3 regions of the Streptomyces sp. NPDC002853 genome follow, and region 3 is predicted to be linked to each of the others. Evidence: riboswitches for the same ligand, from Rfam matches in the RefSeq annotation. Region 3 holds a riboswitch; each other region holds the start of a gene.
The links. Region 3 has a riboswitch for cyclic di-AMP ahead of ACWD02_RS17745 (M23 family metallopeptidase). Riboswitches for the same ligand answer to the same signal wherever they lie in the genome.
Positions count from the first base shown of each region.

Region 1: it holds a riboswitch for cyclic di-AMP, as region 3 does, so the genes downstream of both, ACWD02_RS40285 (NlpC/P60 family protein) here and ACWD02_RS17745 (M23 family metallopeptidase) in region 3, are expected to answer to the same signal.
Region 2: it holds a riboswitch for cyclic di-AMP, as region 3 does, so the genes downstream of both, ACWD02_RS35095 (transglycosylase SLT domain-containing protein) here and ACWD02_RS17745 (M23 family metallopeptidase) in region 3, are expected to answer to the same signal.

Region 1 is NZ_JBSFUS010000021.1:66,122-68,379, reverse strand. It holds gene pcrA (DNA helicase PcrA) at 1-574, opposite strand, end outside; cyclic di-AMP (ydaO/yuaA leader) riboswitch at 833-989, shown strand; gene ACWD02_RS40285 (NlpC/P60 family protein) at 998-2,200, shown strand.
Region 2 is NZ_JBSFUS010000014.1:300,302-302,559, forward strand. It holds gene ACWD02_RS35090 (PAS domain S-box protein) at 1-314, shown strand, start outside; cyclic di-AMP (ydaO/yuaA leader) riboswitch at 950-1,106, shown strand; gene ACWD02_RS35095 (transglycosylase SLT domain-containing protein) at 1,109-1,855, shown strand; gene ACWD02_RS35100 (hypothetical protein) at 2,014-2,258, shown strand, end outside.
Region 3 is NZ_JBSFUS010000006.1:119,528-121,785, forward strand. It holds gene ACWD02_RS17740 (M16 family metallopeptidase) at 1-967, shown strand, start outside; cyclic di-AMP (ydaO/yuaA leader) riboswitch at 1,165-1,328, shown strand; gene ACWD02_RS17745 (M23 family metallopeptidase) at 1,341-2,144, shown strand.

The DNA.
Region 1 (2,258 bases), on a different contig from region 3:
GGTCACGGCAGACCAGCGCCATCAGCCGCTTGGAGTCGGCGGCGTCGTAGATCGAGAAGGAGGAGGTGAAGCCGAGCTTCTTGGACTCGCGGCGCAGGATGCGGACGCACGCACTGTGGAACGTCGACACCCACATCGCGTTGGCCCGCGGCCCGACGAGCTGCTCGACGCGCTCCTTCATCTCGCCCGCGGCCTTGTTCGTGAACGTGATCGCCAGGATCTGCCCCGGGTGCACGTGGCGCTCGGCCAGGAGATACGCGATGCGGTGCGTGAGGACCCGGGTCTTGCCGGAGCCCGCGCCCGCGACGATGAGCAGCGGGGAGTCCGCGTGCACGACGGCCGCGCGCTGGTTCTCGTTCAGGCCGTCGAGCAGGGCCGCCGGGTCGATCACGGGGCGCGGGGCGCCGCCGCGGTAGTGCGCGTCCCGGGGCGTGGGCGCGTCGAACTTCCCGTCGAACAGATCATCCGGAACGGATTCCGGGGCACTGTCCTCGGGCGGCGGCGGGGGCTCCTCATCGGAAGCCCGTGAGGGCTTGAGGTCCGCCAGGAAGCTGTCATCAAAGAGGCTGCTCATCGCCTCCCGAGTCTAGGCGGCCCCACTGACAACCCGCCCCGGGTTCCGGCCAGGTCCACCCGCACACGCCCGGCCCGCATACACCCCGCCCGCGGACCGTCACGTTCCGCGACGACCCTGCGTGTCCGCGTCAAGAGCTTCGTAAAGTAACGAAAACGTATCGGGCATATCGAACATCAACCTTCACACGGACCACACGAGTTGGCTACCGTGCTCCGCGGGCTGCTCGTACTCCCACCGGCGAACCCCGCCGGGAACGGGTGGCCTCCGCCGAGTTCGATCTCCTCGGAGCCGGGGACCCACCAAGAACTTGGGGTGAATCGATCCCGTACGCAGTACGGGACCGTAGGGCAACCTTCCGGAACCACCCGCCCGAACCCGACAGCTAACCCGGTAGGCGGTCTACGGAAGGAGTCGCCTCCCTTGGCGTCGCACCGCAAGCCGCGGGCCCGCATCGCCGGCCTACGCACCGCTCCGGCCCTCGGCATCACGACGGCAGCCCTCACCTCCGTGGCTCTCCTGTCACAGAGCGCGCAAGCGGCACCGTCAGCGCCCCAGAAGCCCAGCCTCGAAGAGGTGCAGAAGAAGGTCGACGACCTCTACCACCAGGCGGGCGTGGCCACCCAGAAGTACAACTCGGTCAAGGAGCGCACCGACAAGCAGCGCAAGAAGGTCGACACCCTTCTCGACGATGTGGCCAAGCGCACCGACAAGCTGAACGAGGCGCGGCAGCGGCTGGGCACGTTCGCCGCGGCCCAGTACCGCACCGGCGGCGCCTCCGAGACCGCCACGATGATGCTCGCCGACGACCCGCAGGGGTTCTTCGACCAGAACCACCTGTCGGACCGGCTGACCGCGCGCCAGAAGAAGGCGGTCGACGACTACCAGACGCAGCAGGCCTCGGCGACGAAGCAACGCACGAAGGCCGCCAAGAGCCTGGAGACGCTGAGCGACTCGCGGGACGATCTGCGGACGAGCAAGCAGACCGTCCAGAAGAAGCTGGGCGCAGCGCGCACGATGCTCTCGGAGCTGACCGCCGAGGAGAAGGCGCGGCTCGCGGCGATCGAGAAGAAGAAGGAAGAAGCGGCCAAGCGCAAGGCTGCCGAGCTGGCGCGCAAGCAGGAGGCCGAGGCGGAGGCCAAGCGCAAGGCCGCGGAAGAGGCCGCGGCCAAGGAGCGCGAGAAGGAGAAGGAGACCCCGGATTCGGGCACGGGCTCGGGCTCGGGTTCCGGCACAGGCTCCGGCACCGGCTCCGGCGACACGGACAGTGGCTACGCGACGAAGGCCGCGAAGGTGATCAACTTCGCCGAGGCGCAGATCGGCAAGCCGTATGTGTGGGGCGCGACCGGCCCCGACTCCTACGACTGCTCCGGGCTCACCCAGGACGCGTGGAAGGCCGCGGGGATCTCCCTGCCGCGTACGACGTGGGACCAGGTGAAGGTCGGCACGACCGTGAAGACGGCCGACGCCAAGCCCGGCGACCTGGTCTTCTTCTACGACGACATCAGCCACGTCGGGATCTACATCGGCGACGGCAAGATGATCCACGCCCCGAAGCCGGGCACGAACGTCCGCGTGGAATCGATCTACTACATGCCGATCCACAGTGTGGTGCGCCCCGCCTGATCACCGGCGGAGGAGCCCCTACGCGCGCGTGGCCCGCATTCCCGGGGGGATGCGGGCC
Region 2 (2,258 bases), on a different contig from region 3:
CCGCCGCCCGCGCCCGGCACGTCTGGGCCGTGGTCACGCATCAGAGCCTCGCCCACGAGGCCCATCCCTCGCTCACCGCCGCGCAGATCCGCATCCTCTCCCTCCTGGCGGAGGGCAGCAGCAACAGTGACATCGCCACCTCGCTGCGGCTGTCCCGGCAGACGGTCGACTACCACCTGAGCCGCCTGCGGCAACTCCTGAACGCCACCACCCGGCCCGCTCTGGTGGCCCGGGCGTACGTACTCGGCATTCTCGCCCCACGCGCCTGGCCCCCGCGTTCGGCCACGGCGGCCCATCCGCTCAGCGCCGTCTGACGGGCAATATGCGATAACCCGGAGTCAACACCGCGGAATTACCCGGAATCTGACGCCGCACGGATGCCCGGCAGTCAGGCGGCACGGGCGACAACGGGGGCACGCCCGACCTGTAGGGCGCCAACGGGACGATCCGGTAGCCGCGCATACACCTGGTCGACCGCGCCACGCTCGCCAACTGGGCAGCCAGAGCACGGCCGTTGTGGGAATCGCCGCCCAATATCCCACCCCCGCCCCGCTTTGTGTCCACGAATTGAGAGCCTTTATCAGACGCCGACACCAGGAGTCACCACCGGGTCCCCCTATAAGGGATGCCCGTTTTGACATGAAAAATGGGCATCGCATTATGTCCGGTTTTGCGAATAAGGCCACTTGTACACCCACTTGGCATCGCGGCGCAGTGGAATGTGTCACACCCGAAGATCAGGTCCTCAAGGGCCGCCCAGCGCGTTTTCGTTTCCCGCAAACAAAGTTGAGGCTATTTGATCAATGGGGCCGTGCTCTGCGGACTCGGAGAATGGGCCTCGCGCATTCTCCGAGCGAATTCCGCCCTTGTTCTGTCCGGGCTTTCTCGCCTAACGTCACCGTCAATCCGGATGGAACGCCGAATCCTGCCGCTGTCCGGAAACCCTTCCAGTAACCAATCACTTACGCACGGCAGGAGCGGGGGAACCAGGTAGGCCGCCGATCCGGATTCCGGAACGGCTCGGGGTGAAGTCGCATTCACAGTGCGACCGGACATCTCCCGTCCGAACCCGACAGCTCACCTCGTAGGCGACGGAGAGGAATTCGTCATGCCTGCAAAGGGTAAGCACCGCCGTCCCAAGTCCAGCTCGCTCAGCCGGGGCATCGCCGCGGCGGGTACGGGCGGCGCCGTGCTCGTCCTCCCGGTGATCGGCGCGACCGCCGCGAGCGCGGCGCAGCCCGCCGCGGCCGCCAAGCCCGCCGCCCCCAAGACCTACGTCGTCGCCGCGGGCGACTCTCTCGCCAAGATCGCCCGAGAGCACTCGGTCAGCGGCGGCTGGAAGAAGCTGTACGAGGACAACCGCACCGTTCTGGGCGGGGACCCGAAGCTGATCCACCCCGGCCTCAAGATCACCGTCGGACAGAAGGCTCCGGCGGACGACGCGGCCGCCTCCAAGGCGTCCGACGAGCGGGCGGACCGCTCCGAGCGCACGAACGCCGCCAAGCCCGCCGTCGCCCCGGCGAAGAAGACGTACGCCAACAACCTCGACGGCTGGATCAAGGAGTCGCTGGACGTCATGGCCCAGCACGGCATCCCCGGCACCTACGAGGGCATCCACCGCAACGTCATGCGCGAGTCCTCCGGCAACCCGCTGGCCATCAACAACTGGGACGTCAACGCCGCCGCGGGCACCCCGTCCAAGGGACTCCTGCAGGTCATCGCCCCGACCTTCGACGCCTACCACGTGGCCGGCACCTCGCTGGACAGCTACGACCCGGTCGCCAACATCACCGCCGCCTGCAACTACGCGGCCGACCGGTACGGCTCGATCGACAACGTGAACGGCCCCTACTAGGGGAACCCCGGTCTCGGCAGTCCTGAGCCCCGGCACGCAGTGCGTGCCGGGGCTCAGGACTGCCGGAACCTCCCGGGACTCAAATTGGCATGCACCCGTCTATTCACGGACGGGTGCATGCCCATAAGGTGAGCGACCTTCGCGTTCTGGGGGGTCTCATGAACGGTCTCCGTGCGGTGATCATCGGCCTTGTCATCGCGTGTACCGCGGTCGTGACGCCCGTCGCGGTCTCATCGCCGGCCGCGGCCGCGCCGTCCGCCGAAGCCGATGCGCCGAGCATGACGCCGCGCTGGTCGGCGCTGCCGGTGCCCGCGGCCGCACCACCCGTGACCGTGTCCGATCTTGCCGCCCGCGGGCCGGGCGACGCCTGGGCGACCGGGTACGAGCACACCACCGCCTGGGT
Region 3 (2,258 bases):
CGAGCGCCTCGTGCGCAACCGCCTTGACGAGATCCCGCACGAGGCCGCCAACCCGGGGCGTCGCGCCGCCAAGGAGCTCTCCCGGCAGCTCTTCCCGGCGACCTCGCGCATGTCGCGCCCCCGTCAGGGCACCGAGGAGACGGTGACGCCCATCGACTCGGCGGCGGTGCGCGCCTTCTACGAGAAGCACGTGCGTCCCGCCACGGCGACCGTCGTCGTCGTGGGCGACCTGACCGGTGTCGATCTGGACGCCGTGCTCGCCGACACCATCGGGGCCTGGACGGGCGGCACCGCCGAGCCGCGTCCGGTGCCCCCGGTGACCGCGGACGACACCGGGCGTGTCGTCATCGTGGACCGCCCCGGAGCCGTCCAGACGCAGCTGCTCATCGGCCGCGTGGGACCGGACCGCCACGACCGCGTGTGGCCCGCGCAGGTGCTCGGCACGTACTGCCTCGGAGGCACCCTCACCTCGCGCCTCGACCGCGTCCTGCGCGAGGAGAAGGGATACACCTACGGCGTACGGTCGTTCGCCCAGGTCCTGCGTTCCGCACCGGACGGCACCGGCGCCGCGATGCTCGCCATCAGCGGCTCCGTGGACACCGAGTCCACGGGCCCGGCGCTCGACGACCTGTGGAAGGTCCTGCGCACCCTCGCGGCCGACGGCCTCACGGACGCCGAGCGCGATGTCGCCGTGCAGAACCTGGTGGGCGTGGCCCCGCTCAAGTACGAGATGGCGGCGTCCGTCGCGGCCACCCTCGCCGACCAGGTCGAGCAGCACCTGCCGGACGACTTCCAGGCCCAGCTGTACCGCCAGTTGGCCGCGACCGGCACCGTGGAGGCCACTGCCGCCGTCGTGAGCGCCTTCCCGGTGGACCGGCTGGTGACGGTGCTGGTCGGTGACGCCGCGCAGATCGAGGAGCCCGTCAGGGCGCTCGGCATCGGTGAAGTGAGTGTGGTCACGGGCTGAGTGGCAGTCAGGACATATCGGGACCCCAGTGGCTGAGATTTACCACTGGGGTCCTCTTATGTCCGAATTGATATGGAGGTTACGTGTCTGACCTGTGGCGTGCGCTACAAAAGCTCTGATCCGTTTGTCGTTTGAAAGATGGCCCGCTTAGCGTCATCCCGGCTGTTCGTCATGCAGTACGCCGCACCCGCGGCACCGGACAGTCATCGCCGAGTCCCCGTACGGCGCGAGCCAGGGGAGCCGGGGACCCACATGTCCCCTTGGGGTGAATCGGGAACCTTGCCGTCAGGTGAGGGACTCGTAGGAGACCTTCCTGCTCCGAACCCGTCAGCTAACCCGGTAGGCGAGAAGGAAGGAAAGGATCAGCCGCTTCATGGCGTTCACCCGTGCCACCGGGAAGCACCGTCGCCCGAGCCGCCTCACGCGTACGACCGCGAACGTGGCGGGCGTCGCCGCCCTCACCACCACCGGTGTCATCGGAGGCCTGGCCGCTCCGGCGCTCGCCGCCGACGACGCGGCGGCTCTTGAGCACACCGGCCTGACCCAGGCCATCTCCGTGGGCGACTCGCTCGCCGAGAGCATCGACGCGCAGGCCGCTGCCCAGCAGCAGGCCGCCGACGACGCCGCAGCCGCCAAGAAGGCCGAAGAGGCCGCCAAGAAGAAGGCCGAAGAGGCGAAGCGCAAGGCCGAGGCCGAGGCGAAGGCCAAGGCCAAGAAGGAGCGCGAGGCCAAGGAGCGTGCCGCTCGCGAGGCCGAGCGCAAGCGCCTCAACAGCTACGTCTCCCCGATCTCCGGCTCGTACGTCTCCACGGGCTATCAGACCGGCGGCGCCATGTGGTCCTCCGGCAGCCACACCGGCGTGGACTTCCACGCGGCCTCCGGTACGTCGGTCCACGCGGTCGGCTCCGGCACCGTCGTCGAGGCCGGCTGGGGCGGCGCCTACGGCAACAACGTGGTCATCAAGATGAACGACGGCACGTACACCCAGTACGGCCACATGTCGTCCCTCGGCGTCACGGTCGGCCAGGCGGTCACTCCGGGCCAGCAGATAGGCCTCTCCGGCTCCACCGGCAACTCCAGCGGCCCGCACCTGCACTTCGAGGCCCGCACCGGCGCGGACTACGGCACGGACATCGACCCCGTCTCGTACCTCCGCTCGCACGGCGTCAACGTCTGATCCCAGCGGTCGAACGCGGACGCACGAGCGTCACTGATTCACCGAAAGCCCCGGCTCGTCGAGCCGGGGCTTTCGCCGTTCCCGCATCTCCTCTGGCCAAAAGTATCCCTGGAT